One region of the Shewanella sp. 11B5 genome, then DNA from elsewhere that is predicted to be linked to it. Evidence: predicted binding sites of a transcription regulator. Region 1 holds the regulator's gene; the other holds the start of a gene.
The links. The regulator LexA, encoded in region 1, represses DNA repair genes until DNA is damaged. The targets are predictions, from matches to a motif close to TACTGTATNNNNATACAGTA.

Region 1 (7,578 bases):
TAACAATAAACCCGACATTAGCATGCAAAACCAAACGCCGAGTAACATCGCGATAGAATAGCCAAACCACATTCCAGCACCAACAACGGGTAACGAAAACATGCCTGCACCCACAGTGGTTCCGGCAATAATCATCGCCCCACCCAATACAGATTTACCGCTGGTTCGATGCTTGGCAGCATTCATATGATTAGCCATTATTGTCCGTGCTCCGCTTCCACACTATCAACAATGGTTTGTCTTACTAAAGAGCTGAGTAATTTATTAGCGTTATCACGAATTCTGATCACTTCAGCACGATGTTCGTCGCTGCATAAATAGCCCAATTCTTTCAATTTCACACTCAGGGTGTTATATAATTTTTTGTCATAAAATTCTGGTGCAGTAATACCGTGCAGCGCGCCTAATCGTTGGGCTAACAAATGGCTATCGCGTTCCAGTTCTGAGCGCTCAAGATCAGGTTTTATTGCCAGTAAATTAAAAATAATCGCATAACGTTGCAACGTTTCACTGATAGTTTCGGCTAACAATAACACTTGGGTAATATGACGAGGCGTTATCTCAAATTGATCGCTACCTGTCAGTAAACCTTGTTCAAGCATGAAATCTAAAATGCAATCTACATGTTTAGGCACATCATCAATGCCCATAAAGAGTTCAGCTTTAAGCAATGGATAAAAGTCCATTACAATGGCATGAATTCGCTGACGGTCGCACACATCATAATGCACTAAACAACTGGCAATTAATGACGGAAGCGCCATTAAGTGAATAATATTGTTACGGTAATAACTCATGGTGATGGCAATTTTTTCATCAACAGAAATGATTTCGCCAATAAGATCTTTGGTACTGACAAACTTATTTAACGACAAACAATGATCAACAATTGACTTGCCATTACCTTCTGCCACTGAGGCGTATTCGGTATAAGGCACTGTTTTAAGTAAGGCTAAATACAAATCAAGCTGACGCTCTAACTGGCTTCTTTCTAACGCATTTTGCTCTGACGCTAGTAACACTAAACTGGTCAATGTTACTGAGCTGGCTGCGGCAGCGCCATTGATATTAGTCATTACACGGTTAGCTAATAAATTAACTGATGGCGTAAACCAAGAAGGTTTTTGATCAGGATCTTTAGCTAGCTCATCACGCCACTCTGGCGCCTGCTGATTTAAGAACTGTTGTAAATTAATCGGCTCACCAAAATTCACATAACCTTGGCCAAAATTGCCTAACTTACGAATAGCACCAAATACCTGCCAAACTGATTCTTTTTTCTTTTTCTTACCGCTTAATTCTTTGTGATACGTCGCCACTTCCATCACATGGTCATAACCTAAATACACGGGTACTAAGGTCACTGGGCGCTCTATCCCACGTAGCACACTATTAATTGTCATAGCCAACATACCGGTTTTAGGCGCTAACAAACGTCCGGTACGCGAACGGCCGCCTTCAGTGAAATACTCGACCGCATAACCCTTAGCAAATAACTGATCTAAATATTCACGAAATACTGCGGTATAAAGTTTATTACCATTAAAACTACGACGGATAAAGAATGCACCACCACGGCGGAACATCGGCCCTGCTGGCCAAAAATTAAGGTTAATACCGGCAGCAATGTGCGGCGGAACCATGCCCTGATAATACAAAATATACGACAGTAGCAAGTAATCCATATGACTACGATGGCATGGAACGTAAACAATTTCATGGCCATCATGATGTAACTGTCTTACTTGTTCGGCACCTTTGATATTGATACCACTGTATAATTTGTTCCATAACCAAGTCAGGAAACGTTCGGCAATACGCACCAAACTGTCAGAATAGTCGGCGGCAATTTCATCAAGGTATTCAATGGCGGTTTCACGCGCTTTCTCGACCGTTACTTTCTTATTCGCAGACTCTTCTTCAATGGCTTTTTTGATAGATTCTGATTTTAATAAAGAGGCAAACAACGCTTGTCGATTAGGTAATTGTGGCCCTGTCATCACTTTGCGTTGACGGCGGAAATGCACTCGGGCGACTCGGGTTAATTTGTGAGCAATTCTTTTATCAGTACCATGTTCATCGGCCATATGACGAAGCGATAGTGCATTAGAAAACTGGACGAAATTATGGCGTCCTAAAAATAAAATCATTAACCATTTACGTAACCACGTAGGGTTTTCACGTTCAAATACTGCAGCTTTCATGCTGTCTTCTTCTTTACCGGGTGTACGTCCCCAATAAAGGCAAACAGGAACCAACTGTATATCTAATTCAGGACTCTCACTGTGAAGAGACAATAAGCTGGTAAAATAATTAAGGAATTTGTCACCACTTTCACGTTTACCAAATAGTGGTTTGCGGCCCTCTAAACAGACCACACGAGGCACGGTTAAGCCATCAAGCTGTAATGGCTCATAAGGACTGGGCAGACCAAAGCCCTCGGTGATTTCGCTCAACGCAGCAATATCGCTAATAGATTCCGTTTTCATTAAATAAACCAAAGGTTTAGTTGGATCTATATTGAGGTCATCAAAAGGATCGTGAGGGACCACAATGGTCTGTACCATCCACTTTTGAATCCATCTTAATGCTCGTAAAAATATTGAATCTGGTTTTGACATGGTTATTTTCGCAACATAAGCCACTGTAATATTGATGTATAGGATACCAGAAACCACCCTGCTTACACTATCAGACCGATCTATCTTTACGCTTAAGCTCTCACTATCAGAAATAACATAAGACAGAACATTAGTAATAGTTAACTAAAACATATTGTTGAGTGATACTTAATCAACAAAATACAAAAAATAGTTGGTTAATACTTGCGCGAACATAAACACTGTATATAATGACAGTCACTGTATAAAAAGACAGGAATCATCATGAGACCGTTAACGCCGCGCCAAGCAGAAATTTTAGACTTAATTAAAAACAATATCGCCGAAACAGGTATGCCACCCACTCGTGCTGAAATTGCGAATCGTCTTGGCTTTAAAAGTGCTAATGCCGCCGAAGAGCATTTAAAAGCATTAGCCAAAAAAGGCTTTATCGAGATCATGCCTGGTACCTCAAGAGGCATTCGTTTACCTCATGAAGAACAGGTTGAAACCGGTCTGCCACTGATTGGGCAGGTTGCTGCTGGTGAACCAATTTTGGCTCAAGAGCATGTAGAGCAATACTATCAAGTCGATCCAAACATGTTTAAGCCCGCCGCAGATTTTTTGCTGCGAGTGCGTGGTGACAGCATGAAAAACATCGGAATTTTAGAAGGCGACTTACTCGCTGTACACAAAATGCAGCAAGCACGTAATGGCCAGGTTGTTGTGGCACGTGTTGATGATGACGTCACCGTAAAACGATTTGAACAAAAAGGTAATGTGATTTATCTGCATGCCGAAAATGAAGATTACAATCCGATAAAAGTAGATTTAAGTTGCCAAAGCCTAACTATCGAAGGGCTTGCCGTTGGCGTTATCCGTAATGGAGATTGGTTATGAACAAACTAATGGGCATCGCGCCACGCCACCCGGGCTTATGGGTAGATTTAACTGAAACAGAACTGCATGGCACCCAAACCATTCAAACATTAAAAACTGTCACTCAAGGTGAAGCTGAACTGAGCCAATTGTGCAGCCAGTTAGCGATATTGAGCCAGCAAGGCAGATGGATTGTATTAATTAGCCCGCCCCATATTGGCTATAAACATATGCTGGCAAGTGCTGGTGTAAGAATGGATCGCATTTTACTGGTGCACACCAAAGATGAAGTCGAAACATTATGGGCCATGGAGAAAGCGCTCACTAGCGGTACATCGAGCGCAGTAGTGACTTGGACAAGCTCACTTGATGCTCGTGATAGTCGCCGTTTAGAAATTGTTGCTAAAAGTGCACGTGCATTAGGGGTGGTAATTGAAGATGTGAATGCTCACTTACCTCACAAACATCAACTTGTTAGCCCTACTTTAACAAATGGAACAAGTAATTTTTGCTCATTTCACTAAGCACGAACCCTTCATTACCAAGCCCTGTATTGAATTCAGGGTTTTTTTTCATCTTTTTTCAGCCTATTAGCCAACAAAGTGATCTTGATCAATGTTTAATCTACAAGTAATGTGGTTAACAAGGATGAAACATTTTTTATCTTTAATTGGACGTGAATGACAGTAATCAAGATTACTTTCAGACAAATGATCCAAATCAAAATTGATAAGTTCAGTCGTAGGTACAAGCGTGGTGCACAGCTAACAATAAAACCGTAGACCGTCTGTTTACAGCCACCAAAGTACTTTGAGGTCATCAAACTTTTTTCGGGAACCGAAGAGTTTGCATAGAGCAGAGAATTACTGTGTGACTCTTCTTTGTAGTTGCTATTTGCAATTAGCAGAGGAGTAGTCTTGTGAAGCAATGGTTGTATTGTTTACTGGTTGTGTTTGTAGCACTTCCGCTTGGGGCAACAGAAATGCCCCTCAACATGACTCAAGGCGTGACAGATATCAGTGGCAAGGTTTACGACCTCCATATGACAATTCTTTATATCTGTTGTGTAATTGGGTTAGTGGTGTTTGGGATCATGATTTACTCAATGATTTATCACCGCAAATCAAAAGGCGCTGTCGCGGCCAATTTTCACGAAAGTACCAAAGTGGAAATTGCTTGGACCGTCATCCCTTTCATCATCTTAATCGGCATGGCTATTCCAGCCACCAAAACCTTGATTGCTATGGAAGATCCCAGTGATGCTGATCTCACCATAAAAATTACTGGGTCGCAGTGGAAGTGGCATTACAGCTATTTTGATAAAGACATCGAATTTTACAGCACATTATCCACCCCCAGAGCTCAAATTGATGGCAGTGAGGCCAAAGGAGAACATTACCTCCTCGAAGTCGATAAGCCATTAGTACTGCCAATTAATCAAAAAGTGCGCTTCTTGATGACATCTGATGATGTTATTCATTCATGGTGGGTGCCGGCGTTTGCCGTTAAAAAAGATGCCAATCCAGGCTTTATTAACGAATCGTGGACCCGCATTGATAAACCCGGTATTTACCGCGGCCAATGTGCCGAATTATGCGGTAAAGACCATGGTTTCATGCCGATTGTGGTGCAAGCATTATCGGAGGCCGATTTTGATAATTGGTTAGTGGAGCAAAAACAACTAGCAAGCAATGCTGCTGCAGCCGCTGCGGCATCAATGTCTAAAACCTTGTCTCTTGAGGAGCTAACCTCACAAGGTGAGCAAATCTATATTGCTAGGTGCGCCGCTTGTCATCAACCCAATGGCGCGGGTCTTCCTGGTGTATTCCCATCATTAATTGGCAGCCCTATCATAAAAGGGCCTGTTGAAGATCACCTGAATATCGTCTTAAACGGTAAACCAGGAACCGCAATGCAAGCCTTTGCAAAACAACTTAGCGCCCAAGAAATTGCCGCAGTAATTACCTTTGAGCGTAATGCCTGGGGCAATAATAGCGGTGATGTAGTTCAAGCTGCTGATATAGGCAACTTTTTAGGCAGTAACGAGGCAAGCACCGAACCAAGTAAAGCAGTAACCGATGCAGCAAATACTATTGCAGCAACGACAACTGACATTACCGATGCGGTTACCGCAAAAGCCAATCAAGCTGTCGAAGCCGTAGCAGAAGCTGTTGTACCAGAGGATCTGCCCACTTTAACCTTGGAGCAATTAATTGCTGAAGGTGAGCAGGTTTATGCTACGACATGTGCTGCGTGTCACCAAGCCACTGGCGCAGGTTTACCTGGCGCTTTCCCTTCACTTATTGGCAGCCCTGTTGTTACCGGACCTGTTAGCGGACATATCGATATCGTTATGCACGGTAAACCAGGAACCGCAATGCAGGCATTTAGTGGTCAACTTAGCCCTCGCAAGATGGCGGCGGTGATTACGTATGAGCGCAATGCGTGGGGCAATAATTCTGGCGAGGCGGTGCAACCTGCCGATGTCGCTAGCCATGGACAGTAGGGGAAAACAATGAGCACAACAACGCACGATACACTGGCTACCGCTCATGATGATCATCATCACGGGGCTCCGAAGGGGCTAATGCGCTGGCTACTCACCACTAACCATAAAGATATTGGATCGCTATATTTATGGTTTAGTTTCATTATGTTTCTTACTGGCGGCGCCATGGCAATGGTCATTCGAGCTGAATTGTTTCAGCCTGGATTACAGCTAGTAGAGCCTAACTTTTTTAATCAGATGACCACAGTTCATGGTCTCATCATGGTATTTGGGGCGGTGATGCCCGCTTTTACCGGATTAGCTAACTGGTTAATTCCAATGATGATTGGTGCGCCAGATATGGCACTACCGCGAATGAACAACTGGAGCTTTTGGATTTTACCCTTCGCCTTTGCCATGTTATTAGGTTCGCTATTTATGGAAGGCGGCGGTCCTAACTTTGGTTGGACATTCTACGCCCCGCTCTCAACCACCTATAGCCCTGACAGTACCGCCCTATTTGTTTTCTCCATTCACATAATGGGAATAAGTTCGATAATGGGCGCAATTAACGTCATTGTAACCATTGTAAACTTGCGAGCTCCTGGCATGACATGGATGAAGTTACCTTTATTTGTGTGGACCTGGCTTATTACCGCATTTTTACTGATTGCGGTAATGCCAGTGCTCGCAGGTGCGGTCACCATGGTATTAACCGATAAGTTTTTTGGTACTAGCTTTTTTGATGCAGCAGGTGGTGGCGATCCGGTGATGTTCCAGCATATTTTCTGGTTCTTTGGTCATCCCGAAGTTTACATCATGATTTTACCGTCCTTCGGTATTATCTCCGCGATAGTACCAACCTTTAGCCGTAAAAAGCTGTTTGGTTATTCCTCAATGGTTTACGCCACTGCCAGTATTGCCATTCTGTCATTTTTGGTATGGGCACATCACATGTTTACCACTGGTATGCCTGTTTTTGCCGAATTGTTTTTCATGTATTGCACCATGTTGATTGCCATTCCAACCGGGGTGAAAGTGTTTAATTGGGTCGCAACAATGTGGCGTGGTTCTATGACATTTGAAACCCCAATGCTGTTTGCTGTGGCATTCATTATCCTGTTCACCATTGGTGGCTTTTCGGGTTTGATGCTGGCAATTACCCCTGCGGACTTCCAATACCACGACACTTACTTTGTCGTAGCTCACTTCCATTATGTACTGGTTACTGGGGCGATATTCTCCATTATGGCGGCGGCTTATTATTGGCTGCCTAAATGGACCGGCCATATGTATAACGAGACCTTAGGCAAGTGGCACTTTTGGTGTTCGGTAATATCCGTCAACGTGTTGTTTTTCCCAATGCACTTTCTAGGTTTAGCGGGTATGCCACGTAGGATCCCCGACTACGCTGTACAGTTTGCCGATGTGAATCAAATTGTGTCGATTGGTGGCTTTGCATTTGGTTTATCTCAGCTAATTTTCCTTGTTGTGGTACTCAAATGTATCAAGGGTGGCAAACCCGCTGGAGATAATCCTTGGGAAGCAGCCGAAGGCTTGGAATGGTCGATTGCCAGCCCAGCGCCATATCACTCGTTTACCACTCCACCG
Region 2 (6,723 bases), on a different contig from region 1:
CCGCCAGATATTTAGCGCAACAGTTACAGGCTTATCAAGGCCGTCGTATTGTAGCCTTGTGTGGCATGCTTAAAGATAAAGACATTAAGTCGGTATTGGCGACATTAGCCGAGAAAATTAGCCATTGGAATTTGGTGAGTTTAGATAATCCACGTGGCGCATCAGCGCAAGCATTGCGTCAAGCATTGCCCAATGACAGTAGCCGTGAGCATGTTAGCGAGTTTGCTGATATCGCTAGCGCATGGCAAGCCATACAAGCTACAGTCAATGCAGATGATGTGGTTATTGTCTTCGGTTCTTTTTATACTGTAGCTGGCTTTAAATCTTTATAAACACTATTTATGTCAGACGTCGGTTGTGCTAGCCATCATTAACGTCATTTGGTTAAAAAAGGGAATTAGCTTTGAATCGTCAATTTCAAAATCGTTTGGTGGGTACCATCGTATTAGTGGCCTTAGGTGTGATTTTTTTACCCGATTTGTTAGACGGTAAAAAAACGCAGGTGGTTGAGGAGTTTACTGAAATTCCTTTACGTCCAGCTCAGTCAAGTGCTTCAAATAAAGTCAATTCTGACAATAACGCTGAACCAGCGGAAGAATTCCAAGTGTTAACGATTGCTGAGCCACAAGATCTCAGTAATGATATCGTTGCATTAGGAGAAGCTGAACCGAAAAAAGAATCGAGACAAGCTGTTAAGCAGCCAACTCCTGCTCCAGTTACAGTGGCAGTTAAAAAGCCTGAACCCCAGGTTGTTAATAAAGTGAAATCACCCATTACTGCTGGGTTTACATTGCAGTTAGGCGGCTTTAACAATATTACCAACGTAAAAGCATTGATAGCACAACTGCGTAAAGCAGGGTTTAACGCTTATACACTGCCTAAAATTCCCGTAGAAGGGAAACTTACCAGAGTGTTTGTAGGCCCTGAAGTCTCAGAAGAAAAACTTAAAGCTCGTCAGCAACCTATATTCAAATTAACCGGATTAAAAGGCAAAATCGTAGCCTATAATCCACAAGAACAATAACCTCTTCAGACGGTGTTTTGCGTGCGTGATTAATATTTACAATTTGATTGTTCTTAATCACGCAAGAATAATTTGTGCAATCAGAGGTGAGAAACATCTCTGTCTCTGTTAGAATCCCGCCGTCTTGAACCCTATACCGGATCACCATCTCCATGGTTTGGATTGATTACGCAATAATTATTGTCATCGGGTTATCAACTATTATTAGTTTGATCCGCGGATTCGCCAAAGAAGCCATGTCTCTTGTGGTTTGGTTTGCCGCTTTCTTTATCGCTAGCCAGTTTTATCTTGATCTTGCTGCTCATTTAACCCAAATGCAGGACGAGTTAGTCAGAAACGGTGTGGCGATTGCCATTCTTTTTATCATTACCCTGATCCTAGGGGCACTCGTTAATTATTTATTAGGCCAGTTAGTGGCTAAAACCGGATTATCGGGCACAGATCGTGTTTTAGGCCTGTGTTTTGGTGCCATTCGTGGCGCGTTAATCGTTAGTGCATTACTGTTTTTTATGGATGCTTTTACGGCATTCCCTGACACCAAATGGTGGCAGGATTCTGTTCTTGTACCTGAATTTGGCGTGGTTATTCAGTGGTTTTTTAACTACCTTGAAAATACCTCAAGCTTTGTACCCAAAATATAAACATAAAAACACCTTACAGTGAGGAACCTTACCCATGTGTGGTATCGTCGGAATAGTAGGAAAATCAACAGTTAATCAGACCATTTATGATGCGCTGACTGTGCTCCAACATCGTGGTCAAGACGCAGCAGGTATTGTGACGGTTGACATGAATGCGTTTCGTTTACGCAAAGCAAACGGCTTAGTCAAAGATGTGTTTGAACCTAAACATATGCAGCGTTTACAAGGCAATGCTGGCATTGGACATGTTCGTTATCCTACCGCTGGCAGCTCGAGTGCATCAGAGGCACAACCGTTTTATGTTAACTCGCCATTTGGTATTTCGTTAGCGCATAACGGTAACTTGACTAATACGATTGAACTGGCTGCTAGCCTAGTCACAAAACGTCGTCATGTTAACACTACCTCAGACTCTGAAATCTTGTTAAATCTGTTAGCCGATGAATTACAAGAAACGCGCAGTTTAACCTTAAGTGCCGACGAAGTGTTTGACGCAGTTGCTAAAGTACATGCGCAAACGCGCGGTGCTTATGCGGTAGTTGCGATGATTATTGGCCAAGGTTTAGTGGCATTTCGTGACCCATTTGGTATTCGTCCTTTGGTATTGGGTAAACACGAAACCGCAACGGGTACCGAGTATATGGTTGCTTCAGAAAGTGTTGCTTTAGACGCTGTTGGTTTTGAAGTGATGCGTGACGTAGCACCTGGTGAAGCTGTTTATATTTCTCTTGATGGCCAGTTATTTACCCGTCAATGTGCAGCAGATCCAAGCTATGCTCCATGTATTTTCGAATTCGTGTATTTTGCACGTCCCGATTCGAGCATTGATAAAGTGTCTGTTTATGCAAGCCGTGTAAACATGGGCGCTAAATTAGGCGAAAAAATTAAGAAAGAATGGGAAGATCACGACATTGATGTTGTTATTCCTATTCCTGAAACCTCGTGCGATATCGCATTAGAAATTGCACGTTGCATGGATTTACCGTACCGCCAAGGTTTTGTGAAAAATCGTTATATTGGTCGTACGTTTATTATGCCTGGTCAGTTAGAGCGTAAAAAATCAGTACGTCGTAAACTGAATGCGATTAATACCGAATTTAAAGGTAAAAACGTATTATTGGTTGATGACTCGATTGTACGTGGTACTACGTCTGAACAGATCATTGAAATGGCGCGTGAAGCCGGAGCAAAGAAAGTATACTTTGCATCAGCAGCACCGGAAATCCGTTTCCCGAATGTGTATGGTATTGATATGCCAACGTCTAATGAGCTTATTGCTCATGGCCGTGATGCAGACGAAATTGCTAAAATCATTGGTGCCGATGGCATTATTTTCCAAGACTTAAGCGACTTAATTGAAGCGGTAAGAATGGAAAACCCAGAGATTAAGCGTTTTGAAACATCAGTGTTCGACGGTCATTATATTACCAGCGACGTTGACCAAGCTTACTTGGATCATTTAACGCAGTTACGTAACGATGATGCCAAAGCCAATCGCTCAAAAGACATTGGCACTAACTTAGAAATGCACAACGAGTGTCATCCATAAGTTAACCACTGTTTGTGAGTGATAAAAACCAGCATGAAAATGCTGGTTTTTTTATGTCCGCTTTAAAAACTCGATGACAAACGATAAAGATTGATATCAAACGATGACAAGCGAATGCTGCGAAAATGCCTAGATACTAGGTCGCTTCGCAACTAGAGGCTATAAGGGCGATAAAGATAGATAACAAGCGATGGCAAGCGAATGCTGCGTAAATGCCTAGATACTTGGTCGCTTCGCAACTAGAGGCTATAAGAGCGTTAAAGATAGATAACAAGCGATGGCAAGCGAATACTGCGCAAATGCCTAGAGGCTAGGTCGCTTCGCTGCTAGACGCTATAAGAGCGATAAAGATTGATAACAAGCGGTAACAAGCGATAGATATAGAGCAAGCGATCACAAACGATGAACATCGATCATAAGTGCATTGTGCTTAAGGCCTCACTTTCAAATACGATCATCGAGCAATATTGTCTGCACCGTCATCCCGGTAACGCTTTTGAGCCGGGATCCAGCTTTTAAAGTGGTGTAGCGCACTCGTCGGAGAATGTCCGTTGCAGATGTTATATAAGTGCTTTAATCGCCAAATAATCTTGCAACGTTTGTGAGGCTTTTTGTGGGTTCGACAGGTTTATTTTTTGGTAGTGGGTCAGCACTTTGTTTAAATATCGCTTGGCAATATCGCGCTCTTGGTCATTGTTACATTGCCAAAATTTAGTGCCTACAGCGCTAATTTTAGCCGTAGTACTATCGCTATTTATTTGTGATGATGAATTGCTACGCGTTACGTAGATAATTTCATAAAAACGACGGTTTTCTTCAATCAGTTTTTCATCAATTAATTCACAATCAAGTTTGATAAGTTGTTGGCGTAACTCATATTGATGGTGAACTGGACACAATAAAAAATCGATACTGCGATCAGAATATTGTTGGCAAAGTGAGTTAACGAACTCGATCATCAAATCTCCACCCACTCCGGCAATAATCACCAAGGGCGTATGCTCATCTTGATCCAAAGGTATTGCTGACACATCACTACAGTGTACTTGCCATTTTGGTGGATTTTGCGGTGGGTAAAAACATTCGAGCTTGGCGGTTAACTGCTGCATCAATGCTGGCACAATGTCGACGAAATGGATCATGGCTGCATGTCTGTCTAGCAACGCGGCGCCGAGTAATCCATGGTCGCAACAGCAATCCCAAATATGAGTGTAACCATTGGGGATCATCATGTTGATATGTGCTAAGCGGTGGCCGAGTTTCATCTATTTATCAAGTTTGGAAGTGAACCTGCGCATTGTAATGATTTAAGTGACAAAGTGGTTAATTATTTCATATTTGCAGCTTGGCGTATTTAACGCTAATCTGTACTGTAAATTTATACAGTTAAGTGGCGCGGTTCATCTTTTGAACGCTAGCGCCCCAACAGTGGATTATGATTTTATATATTGCTGAAAAACCCAGTTTAGGTCGTGCTATTGCCGATGTTTTGCCAAAGCCACATAAAAAAGGTGACGGCTTTATCACTGCTGCTAATGGTGATTGCGTGTCATGGTGTATTGGCCATTTGCTCGAACAAGCCGAACCGGACGCCTATGACGATGCATTTAAGTCATGGAAACTCGAACATCTTCCCATCGTGCCACAAACGTGGAAACTACAGCCAAAACCTAAAACACGCAATCAACTTACGGTGTTGCGTAAATTGGTCAAGCAAGCATCATCGATCATTAATGCTGGCGATCCGGATCGTGAAGGGCAGTTGCTGGTCGATGAAGTGATTTCTTATTTAGGTGTGAAAGGAGACAAACTCAGTCAAGTTCAACGTTTGTTAATCAGTGACTTAAATCCACAAGCGGTAAAACGTGCTTTAGGGCAATTACGCAGTAACCGAGAGTTTATTCCATTATCGACCTCTGCATTGGCCCGCAGCCGTGCTGACTGGCTATATGGCATGAACATGACCCGAGCCTACACGATTCAAGGTCGTAAAGTGGGTTATCAAGGCGTGTTGTCGGTTGGCAGAGTTCAAACACCTTTGCTGGGGCTCGTCGTTCGTCGCGATGATGAGATTGCCGATTTCAAACCCAAAGCTTTCTATGAAGTCTTAGCGCATTTACTCACCGACCAACAACAAGCATTTACCGCTAAATGGCAACCTAGCGAAGCATGCCAACCTTATATGGATGAAGACGGCCGAGTGTTAGCTAAAGGTTTAGCCGAAAATGTCGTTGCCCGTATCAATGGTAAACCAGCGGAAGTCACTAAAATTGAAGCTAAAGATAAGCGCCAAAACCCACCATTACCTTACAGCTTATCGGCTCTGCAAATAGATGCTGCTAAACGTTTTGGGTTATCGGCAAAAGAGGTACTGGATACTTGCCAAAGTTTGTATGAGCGTCACAAATTGATTACTTATCCGCGCTCAGACAGTCGCTATTTACCTAAAGAGCAGCATGCTTTGGCACCAAAAGTATTGGATGCCTTGCTCAAAGGCGCTTCAGGCTTAATTGAAGGTTGTGAGTCTCCTAATAGCAAACTTAAATCTAAAGCCTGGGATGACACTAAAGTAGATGCTCACCATGCGATTGTGCCAACTGAAAAGGTCGCTAATTTAGCGGCATTATCAAGTAACGAAGCTAAGTTATATCAACACGTGGCAAGGCAATATTTAGCCCAGTTTTATCCCGCTTATATTTATGCAGAAACCGCCGTTGAAGTGACCATTGCCGGTGGATTATTTACCACTAAGGCTCGTCAGGATAAAGCATTAGGTTGGAAGCAATTATTTAAGCGGACTGCCACAGTAAATCAAGCTAGTTCTAATTCAACTAGCAGCGATGACGACAATGATGATGCGGTACAGTCGTTACCGCCACTGGTTAAAGGGCAAATATTGCATTGTCAGCGTGGTGAATTACTACAGAAAATGACTCAAGCCCCGAAGCATTTTACCGACGCGACATTATTAGGCGCGATGACGGGCATTAGCCGTTACGTAACAAACAGTGAGATTAAAAAAATCCTTAAAGAAACCGATGGCTTAGGTACAGAGGCCACACGTGCAGGAATTATTGAATTGCTGTTTAAGCGCGGTTATTTAATTCGCCAAGGAAAATCAATATTGGCAACGCCCGTCGGTGTTGGCTTAATCCGCAGTTTACCCGAATCAGCAACCACACCCGACATGACCGCATTATGGGAAAACAGCCTCGATGCTATCAGCCAAAAACGTTTAAAGTATGATGCCTTTATGCAGCCATTGTTGAGCCAGTTAGATGGTCTAATCACTCAAGCATCGAGCCAGTTACCATCAGCATTACAAGGTGTTACCAGTAGTGCACCAAAACGCAGTTTTAAGAAATCGTATAAAAAGAAGGCTAAAGCGAAAAGCTAAATTGGCAAGGGTTACTTGCATTACAGCCTAGGTATTTCGGGAATATAGCTGTGTAAACTCACAATTAGGAACTTTGTAAATGTCATTGTGAACTTTTAAACCATTAAGTTCA

Region 2: the regulator LexA is predicted to act here: its motif matches at 4,583-4,602, upstream of CXF78_RS05430 (DNA topoisomerase III).

What each region holds. Positions count from the first base shown of each region.
Region 1 covers NZ_PJAP01000357.1:678-8,255, forward strand. Annotated here, with positions in the region: partial or broken gene CXF78_RS07790 (aromatic amino acid transport family protein) at 1-198, opposite strand, end outside; gene plsB (glycerol-3-phosphate 1-O-acyltransferase PlsB) at 198-2,621, opposite strand; gene lexA (transcriptional repressor LexA) at 2,886-3,500, shown strand; gene CXF78_RS07805 (cell division inhibitor SulA) at 3,497-4,003, shown strand; gene coxB (cytochrome c oxidase subunit II) at 4,399-5,985, shown strand; gene ctaD (cytochrome c oxidase subunit I) at 5,995-7,578, shown strand, end outside.
Region 2 covers NZ_PJAP01000287.1:4,074-10,796, forward strand. Annotated here, with positions in the region: gene folC (bifunctional tetrahydrofolate synthase/dihydrofolate synthase) at 1-332, shown strand, start outside; gene CXF78_RS05410 (SPOR domain-containing protein) at 404-1,024, shown strand; gene CXF78_RS05415 (CvpA family protein) at 1,177-1,665, shown strand; gene purF (amidophosphoribosyltransferase) at 1,700-3,214, shown strand; gene CXF78_RS05425 (tRNA (adenine(22)-N(1))-methyltransferase) at 3,775-4,479, opposite strand; gene CXF78_RS05430 (DNA topoisomerase III) at 4,650-6,611, shown strand.